DNA from 3 places in the Fodinicurvata sp. EGI_FJ10296 genome. Region 3 is predicted to be linked to each of the others. Evidence: riboswitches for the same ligand, from Rfam matches in the RefSeq annotation. Region 3 holds a riboswitch; each other region holds the start of a gene.
The links. Region 3 has a riboswitch for thiamine pyrophosphate ahead of thiO (glycine oxidase ThiO). Riboswitches for the same ligand answer to the same signal wherever they lie in the genome.
Positions count from the first base shown of each region.

Region 1: linked by a shared signal. The riboswitch ahead of ABZ728_RS00775 (ABC transporter substrate-binding protein) and the one ahead of thiO (glycine oxidase ThiO) in region 3 are both predicted to bind thiamine pyrophosphate.
Region 2: linked by a shared signal. The riboswitch ahead of thiB (thiamine ABC transporter substrate binding subunit) and the one ahead of thiO (glycine oxidase ThiO) in region 3 are both predicted to bind thiamine pyrophosphate.

Region 1 is NZ_JBFCVL010000001.1:176,892-181,083, reverse strand. It holds gene ABZ728_RS00790 (ABC transporter permease) at 1-122, shown strand, start outside; gene ABZ728_RS00785 (ABC transporter ATP-binding protein) at 119-1,102, shown strand; gene ABZ728_RS00780 (ABC transporter ATP-binding protein) at 1,095-2,126, shown strand; TPP riboswitch at 2,382-2,483, shown strand; gene ABZ728_RS00775 (ABC transporter substrate-binding protein) at 2,674-3,636, shown strand; gene ABZ728_RS00770 (ATP-binding cassette domain-containing protein) at 3,633-4,192, shown strand, end outside.
Region 2 is NZ_JBFCVL010000005.1:264,612-268,803, forward strand. It holds gene ABZ728_RS12570 (acetoin utilization protein AcuC) at 1-984, opposite strand, end outside; TPP riboswitch at 1,123-1,223, shown strand; gene thiB (thiamine ABC transporter substrate binding subunit) at 1,344-2,396, shown strand; gene thiP (thiamine/thiamine pyrophosphate ABC transporter permease) at 2,372-4,006, shown strand; gene thiQ (thiamine ABC transporter ATP-binding protein) at 3,993-4,192, shown strand, end outside.
Region 3 is NZ_JBFCVL010000006.1:311,289-315,480, reverse strand. It holds gene ABZ728_RS15115 (folate-binding protein) at 59-997, shown strand; gene ABZ728_RS15110 (hypothetical protein) at 1,107-1,658, shown strand; gene ABZ728_RS15105 (hypothetical protein) at 1,763-2,104, shown strand; TPP riboswitch at 2,133-2,240, shown strand; gene thiO (glycine oxidase ThiO) at 2,408-3,421, shown strand; gene thiS (sulfur carrier protein ThiS) at 3,418-3,615, shown strand; gene ABZ728_RS15090 (thiazole synthase) at 3,619-4,192, shown strand, end outside.

The sequences.
Region 1 (4,192 bases), on a different contig from region 3:
TGCCCGATTGGTGGTGGTATTCGCTGTTTCCGGGGCTGGCAATCTATCTCACCGTTCTCGGCTTCAACCTGTTCGGCGACGGGCTGCGCGACATTCTCGATCCAAGGAGCCGCGGCCGATGAGCGATCCGCTACTGACCGTGGAGGACTACAAGCTCGACTTCGACACCTTCGACGGCCGCATCCGCGTGCTGGACGGTATCGACCTTACCGTCAGGCAGGGCGAAACGCTGGGCATTGTCGGCGAGACCGGTTGCGGCAAATCGGTGCTGGCGAAAAGTCTTCTAGGCCTGTTGCCCAGCCCGCCCGCCCGGATCGCCGGGGGCAGCATCCGCTTCGACGGGCAGGAATTGCTGGGGATGTCGGAACGACGGTGGCGGCGGCTGCGCGGTGCGCGCATCGCCATGATCTTCCAGGACCCCATGACCTTTCTGAACCCGGTTCTCAGCGTCGGCCAGCAGATGGCCGACGTGATCCGGGCCGATGCGGCGGCGATGGGGCGCGCCAAGCCCTCCAGGGTAGAAATCCGCGAGCGGTCGGTCGAACTGTTGACCAAGGTGCGCTTGCCCGATGCGGAACGGCTGCTGCGTAATTATCCCCATCAGCTCTCCGGCGGCATGCGCCAGCGGGTGCTGATCGCCATGGCCCTGTCCGGCGAGCCGCAGCTTCTGATCGCCGACGAGCCGACGACGGCGCTGGACGTGACCATTCAGGCGCAGATCCTGTCGCTGATCGCCGATCTGGTCGATCGGCTTGGGCTGTCGGTGATCATGATCAGCCACGACTTCGGCGCGGTGGCCGCCGTGTGCCGCCGCATCGGGGTGATGTACTCCGGGAATATGGTCGAGGAAGCGCCGACCGCCGAGTTGCTGACCGCACCGCGTCATCCCTATACCCAGGGGCTTCTGGCCGCGCTGCCCAGCATGGACAAGGCCGAGGTGACGCTGAAAAGCATACCCGGGTCGATCCCCGACCTGCTCGACCCGCCCACGGGGTGCCGGTTCAACCCGCGCTGCGAGCGCGCGACCGACCTGTGCCGCCGGGAGAAACCCGAACTGCGCCGATTGGCCGACGATCACGAAGTGGCCTGCCATCATGCCTGACACTGCCCCGCTTGACCCGACCCGGCCCGATCCGCACGAGCCCGATCACGCCGGCGATACCGGCGCCTTCGTTCAGGTTCGGGGGCTGTCCAAGCACTTTCCGTTTCGCAACAAGCCGTGGCAAACGCCGCAGATCGTGCGGGCGGTCGATGATGTCGACTTCGACATCGCCAAAGGCACGGCCATGGGCGTAGTGGGCGAATCCGGCTCGGGCAAATCGACGGTGGCCCGGCTGTTGCTGCGCCTGATCGAGCCGACGGCGGGGTCGATCCGCTATGACGGCCGGGACATCACGACGCTGAAGGGCGAGGAAATGCGCCGCCTGCGCCGGGAAATCCAGATCGTGTTTCAGAACCCGCATTCGTCGCTCAACAGCCGGCACACGATCTTCGATGCGATTGCCGAACCGATCATCGTGCAGGACGGTACGCGCGGGCAGAAGCTGATCGCGCGCGTCCAGCGGCTGCTGGACATCGTCGGACTGCCGCGCATTTTCATGTACCGCTATCCGCATGAACTGTCGGGCGGCCAGAAGCAGCGTGTCTGCATTGCGCGGGCGGTCGCCCTCGACCCCCGGCTGATCATCCTGGACGAACCGACATCGGCGCTGGATGTCTCCGTTCAGGCGCAGATCCTGGAATTCCTGCAGCAATTGCGCCGCGATCTGGGGCTGACCTATGTCTTCATCTCGCACGATCTGTCGGTGGTGCGGTATCTGTGCGAGCAGGTGGCGGTGATGTATCTGGGCCGGATCGTGGAAACCGGCGAGACCGCGCGCATCTTCTCCGAACCCATGCATCCCTATACCGGCGCGCTGCTGGCGGGCGTGCCGCGCGTCGAGGCGGGCGGGCTGAAACTGGAGGCGATTCAGGGCGACATTCCCAGCGCCACCAACGTGCCCAGCGGCTGCCCCTTTCACCCGCGCTGCCCGAAGATCATCGATGGCGGCATCTGCGCCGCCGAACGCCCGCTTCTCACCCCCCGCGCCGACGGTCGCCGCGTCGCCTGCCACCTGCCGGAGTGAACGCGCTTTTCGGGGGCGACACGCTCCGCGAGAACGTTGATGGTGTGGGTCCCGGCTCTGCGACGCGTCACTTCGTGCCGCATCGCGTCCGGGACAGTGGGATTCTTCTTGCCGCCGTTCTCCTTTCTATTCCCCGGAGGCGCGAAGCGCCATCCGGGGTCAACAATTTCCGTGAGAACGTTAATGTTGTGGGCCCCGGTCTTGCCGGACCTGCAAAGCCCGCCTTGCGAACGACGCCTGAATTAATTACCATCGTCATCACCGTTGGGGTGCCCACAAGGGCTGAGAGGCGTGATCCGCCAACCCATCGAACCTGATCCGGGCAATACCGGCGTAGGGAACGGGTATTTCGACGACATCTTCGTCATCTGACCACCTGTCTCTTCGCGCGGACCCCAGGAACGCAAAGGAGAGACGGGTGACGTTTGCCGCATGCAAGACAGAGTTCTTGAAGGCGCCGCGCGTGATGCCTGCCACCGGCGCGAACAGGGGTTCCGCTCACACGGTCCGGATCGCACTCACATTTTGCGACGGATGGACCACACTCATGAATGCGATTACGGCTAAAACGCTCGCGCCGGCTTTGGGCTTCGTCGGCGCGCTGGCGCTCGCCACGCCCGCCACCGCTCAGGACCAGCTCGATCTGGTTCTGGACTGGTTCGTGAACCCCGATCACGGTCCAGTCATCCTGGCACAAGAACTCGGCTATTTCGCGGATGCCGGGCTGGAGGTCGAGGTGACCGCGCCGGCCGATCCGACCGACCCGCCGCGCATGGTCGCTGCCGGGCGGGCGGATATCGCCGTCTCCTATCAGCCCCAGCTTCATCTCAACCTGCATCAGGACCTGCCGCTGGTGCGGGTCGGCACGCTCGTTTCCACACCGCTGACCTGCCTGCTGGTCCTTGCCGACGGCCCCGTAGAGAGTGTTGCCGATCTCGCCGGCGGCAAGGTCGGCTTTGCCGTGGCCGGCGTGCAGGAGGTCATGCTCGACGCCATGCTCGCCCATCACGGCCTGGGCGGCGACGATGTCGAGCAGATCAACATCGGCTGGTCGATCTCCCCGGCGCTGATGAGCGGTCAGGTCGATGGCGTGATCGGCGCCTTTCGCAATTTCGAACTGAACCAGCTCGATATCGAGGGCGTGGAGGGGCGCTGCTTCTACCCCGAGGAAGAAGGCATTCCCGCCTATGACGAGCTGATCTATGTGGCCAATCCCGACACGATGGACCCCGACGCGATTCAGCGTTTCCTGACCGCGACGGAGCGGGCGACGCATTACATTCTCAACAACCCGGAGGAGGCCTGGGACATCTTCGCGGCGACCTCGTCGGAGCTGGACAACGAGCTCAATTCCCGCGCCTGGGGCGACACCTATCCGCGCTTCGCCAGCCGTCCGGCAGCGCTGGATTACGGCCGATACGCCGGGTTCGAGGCGTTTCTGTTCGAGGCCGGAATGATCCCCGAACAGCATTCCGTCGATCAGATGGCGATCGACGTGACGCGACCATGATTCCAGAAACGTCCGCCCCGGGACTTACGCTGACCGGGGCGGGTTTCGTCGGCGAGGGGCGGTTGTTTTCCGCCCTGACCCTCGACCTGCCGCCGGGGCGCTGGACGAGCCTGCTGGGCGCGTCCGGGGTCGGGAAATCGACGCTGCTGCGCGTGATGGCCGGGCTGGAAACGGGGGTGCGATTTGACGGCCGCGTCACCGCCAGCGACGGCCTGCCGATTGCCGGGCGGGTGGCGTTGATGGCGCAAAGCGATCTGCTGGCGCCGTGGCTCGACATTCTGGGCAACGTCACCCTTGGCGCCACACTGCGTGGGGAGCGGAGCGATCGCGACCGCGCGTTCGCGCTGCTTGAACAGACCGGGCTTGCCGACCATGCCCGCAAACGCCCCCATACGCTCTCCGGCGGACAGCGTCAGCGCGCGGCGCTGGCGCGCACGCTGATGGAGGATCGCCCGATCATTCTGCTCGATGAGCCCTTTTCCGCGCTGGATGCCCGGATGCGCGCCGAAATGCAGGAGCTTGCCGGGTCCCTGCTGGCCGGGCGCACGGTGCTGCT
Region 2 (4,192 bases), on a different contig from region 3:
CGGCGTCTCCTGCGGGCCGGGTACGGGAATGTCGTTGAGAATCGCCCATATGCCGGCCCAGCAACGGCCGACCGTCCAGGGGTTATAGCCGCCACCGCCGAGCACCATGAACCGCGGTGCAAGCGGCCGCAGCGCGCGAACGACATTCCACAAGGCATTGTTGGACAACGAGAGGCGGCTGAGCGGATCGTCTTCCAGTGCGTCCGCACCACATTGAAGGACCACGACTTGCGGGTCGAAGCCGCTGACCAGCGGCACCAGCATGACGTCCAGAACCAGCGCCATCTCGTCGTCATTGAAACCGCGCGGCAGGGGAAGATTGCGCGCCAAGCCGCCAGCGCGGTCATCGACCGTCCCGGTAAACGGCCAGCGTTTTTCCTCGTGAACCGACAGTGTCAGTACGCGGTCGTCGTTGCTGAATGCGTCCTGAACGCCGTCGCCGTGATGGGCATCGACATCGACATAGGCGATCCGCTCGATCCCGCGATCCAGAAACCGCAGGATCGCCAGCACGGGGTCGTTCACATAGCAAAAACCGCTCGCCCTGTCCGGCCGGCCGTGATGGGTGCCACCGGCGGGACTGAAGACAACCCCCGGCGTCGCCACGAGCCGGTCGGCCGCAAGCAGGCTGGCGCCGGCAGCGGTGGCGGGGCGGGAAAAGATCTCGGCGAAAATGGGGTTCTCGACGCCGCCGATATTGTGGCGGGCCCGGCGCTCGGCATCAATCTGCTGATCGCGTTCTGCATGTTGCAGCGCCTCGATATAGGCAGCGTCATGATAGCGCGCCAGATCATCGGCGGAGGCCACCGGGCTGTCGGCGTATTGGTCCTGCGGCAGCCATCCCATCGCCCGGCAGAGATCGATCGCCGTCGAGACCCGGGGGATCGCCAGCGGATGCTTGGGACCATAGGATGAATGGCGGTAGATTTCACTGCCGAGGAATAGCGGAGAAACGCACATCGGGCCCGACATTGTGGCTGACATGGAAGCCGACGTAGCGTCCGGGAAGGCCGCCGTCAATCGTGACGGCGGCGCATCGTTTGCCGGTCCACACTGCATTCTGGCCCGATGAGCTTCTTCTTCCGAGGCTTGACGCCATTGGGGTGATTGCTTAGGTCTGCTCAGGTCTCAAGGGGGTGCCGTCGGCTGAGAGAGGCTAACACCTTAACCCCACGAACCTGATCCGGGTCATGCCGGCGAAGGGAAATGGGACGGAATCCCCCGCTAAGTGGGGCGCACGGTCCGCTGATGTTGGCCGTCCGGTTTTCCGTATTCCCGCCCATCGCTGACACGGGCCCGAACAAGGGCCGGATAGCGGCCGGAATACCAAAAGGACCATCGGGATGAACGCCTTGACCGTCCGCTGCCGTGTGCCGGCAGCCGCTGCCCTGAGGTTGGCCCCGGGAATCGCCTTCGGGATGGCCCTGCTGATGACCGCCAGCGCCAACGCTTTGGCAGACGATCGGCCGACCCTGACCGTCTACACCTATTCCTCTTTCGATACCGAATGGGGGCCGGGTCCGCAGATCAAGAGCGGGTTCGAAGAAATTTGCGGCTGCACTGTCTCATACGTCGCCGTTGATGATGGCGTCGCCCTGCTGAGCCGAATGCGGCTCGAAGGGCCGTCGACGAATGCCGATGTCGTCCTTGGACTGGACATGAACCTGATTGCGGAAGCGCGCGAACTGGATCTGTTGATCCCCCACGGCCAGCAGCTCGATGATCTGGATCTGCCGATCGATTGGAGCGACGATGTCTTCGTGCCGTTCGACTGGGGCTATTTTGCCTTCGTCTATGACAGTCAGTCGGTGGAAACACCGCCCGCATCGCTGCGCGCCCTGGTCGAGGAAAGCGATCTCGAACTGCTGATCCAGGATCCGCGCACCAGCACGCCGGGGCTGGGCCTGCTGCTATGGGTCAAGGCGGTTTATGGCGACGACGCCGGGGACGCCTGGGCGGTCATGCGCGATCGCATTGTTACGGTCACCAGCGGCTGGAGCGAAGCATACGGCCTGTTCCAGGAAGGCGAAGCGCCGCTGGTGCTCAGTTACAGCACGTCGCCCGCCTATCACATCGTGGCCGAGGAAACCGACCGCTATCGGGCGGCGGCATTCGACGAAGGCCACTACATGCAGATCGAGGTCGCCGCGGCGACGAACACGAGCGATCATCCCGAACTCGCCCGCTCGTTTCTGGAATATCTGACTTCCGAAGACGCACAGTCCATCCTTCCGGTAACGAACTGGATGTATCCGGTCCGAAATGACGATGTCGCATTGCCCGCGGCCTTCGACAATCTCATCCACCCCTCCGAGGCGCTGCTGTTCGATCCCGAGACGGTGCGCGACAACCGATCCGACTGGGTCGACGAATGGCTCGACGGCATGAGCCGTTGAACCGGACCGCTCGGGCCGCCGCGCTCTGGTGGCCCGCGGCGCTCGCTCTCTCGATCGTCGCCACGATTGTCGGCGGCGCCATTGCCGGCATGCTGATGGCGGGCGGCGATCCCCGCGGGCATTTCCCCTTCACCGATGGCTATATCCGGTCGATCGTCGTCTTCACCGTCGTTCAGGCGTTCCTGTCCGCAGTTCTCAGCGTCGGACTGGCAATCCCGGTCGCGCGGGCCATCCATCGGCGCCGTTTTCCCGGCCGCAAGCCGTTCATCCGCATTCTGGGTCTGCCAATGGTGATCCCGACCATCGTCGGCGTGCTGGGGATCGTGGCCATCTACGGCCGATCGGGATGGCTGAACGCCGGGCTTGAGCAGCTGGGCCTGCAGGGCAGGTTCGACGTCTACGGACTGCAGGGCATATTGATCGCCCATATCTTCTTCAACATGCCGTTCGCCGCCCGCATTCTTTTACAGGCCTGGGAGTCGGTTCCGGCGGAATCCTGGCGGCTCGCCGGGCAACTGGGCGCGTCGGAGATCCAGACTTTCTGCCTGGTGGAATGGCCGGTCGTGCGTCAGGCCGCGCCGGGGCTATTCGCGCTTGTGTTTCTGCTGTGCTTCACCAGCTTCTCCGTGGTGCTGGTGCTGGGCGGCGGACCCCCGAATGCGACCATCGAAGTCGCGATCTATCAGGCCCTGCGATTCGATTTCGATCTGCCTCGGGTTTCCGCGCTGGCCATCATCCAGGTCGCATTTTGCGGCGCCCTGGCAATCGGCGCCGCACGTCTTTTCACCGCATTGCCGGATACGCCGCCAGCGGGCCGGCCCGCCGTCCGCTTCGATGGCCGGGCGATGCCGTCACGGCTGGTCGACGGTGCCGCGATCATGGTGGGCGCCGTGGTTCTGCTAGCGCCGCTGGCCGCCGTGGTTCTGTCCGCCGGACGCGGACCGATTGCAGCGACGTTGAGCGACCCCGCATTGTGGGCGGCCACGGGCCGGAGCATTGCCGTCGGTCTGACCGCCGGAACGCTGTCGCTGGCACTGGGACTGGGAATGGTCGCCACCCTGCGGCGGTTGCGGTACCGCGAGGGCAACGAACGGACCGCGGCTCTGCTGGAGGCGGTAGGCTCGCTGGTCCTGATCATCCCACCCTTCGTGATCGGGGCCGGTCTGTTCGTGCTGGCGCGCAGCCATGTCAACGTATTCGATAATGGCCTTCCGCTGGTGGTCTCGATCAACGCCCTCATGGGGCTGCCCTTCGTGATCCGCGTTCTCGGTCCGCCGGCGACCCAGACGTTGCAGCGGCACGGGCGGCTTACCGCCGCACTGGGCATGCGCCTCGGCCATCGCGTCCGGCTCGTCGACTGGCCGTTGCTGCGCCGACCGATCGCTCTTTCCCTGGCGCTGACCACGGCTCTTGCCATGGGCGATTTCGGCGTCATCGCCCTGTTCGGTACACCGGAAACCCGAACCCTGCCGCTTTACCTTTATCAGCAGATGGGAAGTTACCAGCTCGGCCGCGCCGCCGTCTCGGCAGCGGTTCTGGTGGCAACGACCCTGATCATGTTCCTTTTGATCGAACGGATCGTTGGAGGCCGCGCCGATGATAAGGCTTGAGAATGTCCGGTTCTACTATGGCGATCTGGCCATGTGCTTCGATCTCGAAGTGCCCAGAGGTGAAATGGCGGTCGTCTTCGGCCCGAGCGGCGCTGGCAAGAGCACGCTGCTCAACCTCATCGCCGGGTTCGAGGAACCGGCCGGTGGGCGCATCGCGCTCGATGGCCGGGACGTTGGAAACCTGCC
Region 3 (4,192 bases):
TGCGCCATACCGCTTCACGCCCTACCTGAACATGGTATTGCCAGGGAAGAGAAAGCAGATGACCGATATGACGACGCCGAAACTGGTTTCGCTGCCCGATCGCGGCCTGTTCGAGCTTGGCGGCGAAGAGCGGATCGCATTCCTGAACGGCCTGGTCTCGAACGACATGGCCAAGCTGTCGCCGACAACGTCGCTCTATGGCACCTTTCTGACGCCGCAGGGCAAGTTCCTGTACGAATTTTTCGCCCTGACCGATGGCGCGTCGGTCATTCTCGATACCGAGCGCGAGCGTATCGACGAATTCCGCAAGAAACTGCGGCTGTACAAGCTGCGGAGCAAGGTCACGGTCAGCGAAAGCGATCCGGCGGCCCATGTCTTTGCGCTGGTGGGCGACAGCGCGCCGGCCGCGCTTGGTTTCGACGCCGATGCCGCGCCGGGGGCGACCCGACACCTTGGCACCCTGGCCGCCATCGGCGATACTTTCGCCGTGCTCGACCCGCGTCATGCCGGTCTGGGCGCACGCATCGTCGTTCGTGCCGCCAATGAACAGTCAGGCACGGCCGATATCGCAGCTGCCCTGGCCGATCATCTCGCCGTGGCCGTCGGCAGCCGCGGCGACTATGACCGCCGCCGCATCGCGCTGGCGGTCCCCGACGCCAGCCGCGACATGATCGTGGAGAAATCGGCGCTGCTGGAGAGCAATATCGACCGGCTGAACGGCATTTCCTGGGACAAAGGCTGCTATCTGGGCCAGGAACTGACCGCCCGCACGCATTATCGCGGTCTCGTCAAACGCCGGCTGGTACCACTACGGTTCGCCGACGGCACGCCGCCGGAGATAGGCGCCGAGATCACAAAAGACGGCAGCGTCGTCGGCGACATCCGCAGCGCGGCCGGCGATCTGGTGCTGGCCAGTGTCAAACTGGCCGCACTCGACGGCGATGGTCCGCCGCTGAGGGTGGGCGACACAGTCCTGGAACCGCTGCCTACACCATAGTGGGTACCACGACTTGGGCGTCTTTGCAGCGCCGACCGGATGCTATAATCCATCACAGACGAGCAGCTCGGCACCATTAATCTTTCGCGGTTGATCGGGGCTCAGTTCGATGGAGTTCTACACATTTCTGGTCATCGCCGGCGTATTGGCGATTGCGGCGATCGCCGTCATCGGCGGTGTGATAGAGTTGCTGCGACAGCGCGTGTTGGTCGACTCCGAGACCAGGGCGGTGATCGGTATTTCAATTCCCGGCCTCGGCGATTTCAGCACCAATTATCCCTCTCTGGGCGCCATTGCGCTCGGCTTGCTGATGTGCTTTGGAACGATCGTCTGGATCAGCAACGAGCCGGCGCAAATCCCCGTTACGGCGACGGTCACCGTGACCAATCCCGCCCTTCACGCCGACAGCGAGTCCGACCTGTTTCTCAGTGTCGTGCCGCAGCGGTACCGCCGATCGGTCATCGGCAACCAACTCGACACGCCGGTGCGCATCGACCTCTCTGTCGATGACGGCGAGGATTATGTCGCGATCGTACGCAGTTCGGTGAAAGATGCCGAAGACGGTGTCGCGTACCAGGGGCTTGCATCAGGCCCTATCAATATCAGCAATAGCGATGGCACTGTTTCCGGCGAATACGAATCAGTGTTGAGGGTGAGATGAGGCCGGCAGCATCCACACCGAGACTGCTTTTCGCATGCCTTTGCGCCATAACGCTCCTCACAGGACCGGCCCACAGTGACAATGCGGGCGTTTCGGGCAAATGGTTGACCATCGACGGCGAGCCATTCTCGAACGTGCCGATCACGATCGTCGGGACGACCAGTCGGGGTGACGAGATTTCGACATTTTCAGTGACGGACGAGGATGGCGAATTCCGGATCCACAACTTGCCGGCCGGTCAGTATCAGGCGATCCCTGCCTGGGATCATGACGCGGCCGTACCCTTCTCGGTCGCCGACCAGCCCTGGTACCGACCTTGGGCGAAGGCAGAAGCCGTCGACCTTGGCGAGGTCACCGTGAATATCGAATCGACCGAACTCCCGGATGCGCCCGCCGATCCCCCCGGCGCAGCCACCGGAGACGATGGATCGCGCAACGACCCTTGACAGAACCCTTAGACTTGTTAGCGTCTGATCTCGTACCCAGGGGAGTTCCGGCAGGGAACTGAGAGGCTACCGGCGTAGCGACCCTTTGAACCTGATCCAGTTCATGCTGGCGTAGGGATGGATGGGGCCGCCTCGACGGCCGGGCAGGCATCTCCCGGCCCCCCAAGGCACCGAAATTGCGGCCTGTTCGATCACCCGCTTTGAAACTGGATCTCCAACGCAACGTCGTTCAGGAGACCCATGACAGATGGCGCAGAAGTCCAGGCTACGCGGCGGCCCTTATGTGCTCGCCGACCCACCGCAATGAGCAGGCCTGACGCCGAAGTGGTGGGTGCCGGCGTCGCCGGCCTTACCGCCGCGCTCACGCTGGCCGAGCGCGGTGCCCGGGTGACCGTCTACGACCGGTCGACTACTCTGGGCGCCGAGGCGGCATCGTGGCTGGCGGGCGGCATGCTGGCCCCCTGGTGCGAGATGGAGTCCGCCGACGCCTCGATCGTTGCGCCGGGACTGGCAGCGATCGACTGGTGGGCCGAGCGGGTGCCGGAGCTGCGCCGGACCGGTACGCTCGTCGTCGCGCCGGCTCGCGATGCAGCCGACCTTAAACGCTTCTTGCGGATGACGCGTACAGGCGTCGAACTGGATGCCGAGGGGGTGGCAGCGCTGGAACCCGAACTGGCCGACCGGTTCCGCCGCGGCATCCATTATGCCGGCGAGGCGTGGCTCGACCCGCGCCGCGCGCTCGCCGCACTGGCCGACCGGGTCGTGAACCTGGGCGGCGAGATCCGACTGGGCACGGCCGCCGATCCGAGCGACCTCGCCGCCGATACCATCGTCGACTGCCGCGGCATTGCCGCCGCCGACGGCACCACGCCAGCCGGTCGCGGCCTCCGCAGCGTCCGGGGCGAGATGTTTCTCTTGCATGCGCCCGAGGTCACCCTGCATCGGGCGGTGCGGCTGCTTCATCCCCGCATCCCCTTGTATATCGTGCCGAGGGGAGACCATGTTTTCATGATCGGGGCAACCATGATCGAGAGCGATTCAAGCCGGCCCATGACGCTGAGATCCGCGGTCGACCTGCTGAACGCCGCCTATGCCGTCCATCCCGGATTCGCCGAGGCCTCGATCCTGGAACAGGGCGCAGGACGGCGGCCGGCCTATGCCGACAATCTGCCGCGCGTCGAGCGCCATGGGCGCCTCGTGTCGATCAACGGCTTCTACCGTCACGGCTTCCTGCTGGCACCATCTTTGGCCGAGAAAGCCGCCGACATGATCATGGATACCGCCGACACAACACACAGCATTGGACCGTCAACATGAGAGTGATCGTCAACGGCGAACCCGCCGAGGTTAGTGCCGAAACCCTTGAGGCGGCACTGGTGGAACTGAAATACGGTGATATGACCGTGGCCACAGCCCTCAATCAGGGTTTCGTACCGGCACCCCAGCGGTCGGCAACGCCGCTGAAAGACGGCGACCGGATCGAAGTGATTGCCCCAATGAGCGGAGGCTGATCGATGGATGTTTACGGCCGCACCCTCGGCTCGCGCTTTCTGCTCGGGACGGCGCAGTACCCCTCGCCCACTGTGCTGCAATCCGCAGTCAGGGCGTCGCGCACGGAAATGGTCACGGTCTCGTTGCGGCGCGAAGCGGCGGGGCAGCGGGCGGGGCAGGAGTTCTGGTCGCTGATCCGCTCGTTGGGCGTACAGGTGCTGCCCAACACCGCCGGGTGCCATTCGGTGAAGGAGGCCGTGACGACCGCCCAGATGGCGCGCGAGGTGTTCGACACGCCGCTGATCAAGCTGGAAGTGATCGGCGAGACCGATACCCTGCAGCCCGATCTCTTCGGGCTGGTCGAGGCCGCGCGCATCCTGACCGACGAAGGTTTCGAGGTTCTGCCATATACGACGGAGGATCTGGTCGCAGCGGAACGGCTGATGGATGCCGGCTGCCGCGTTCTGATGCCGTGGGGGGCGCCGATCGGCTCGGCACAGGGCCTGAACAACGTCCACGGCCTGCGGTCGATGCGCGCGCACTTCCCGGACACGACATTGATCATCGACGCCGGTATCGGCCGGCCGTCCCACGCCG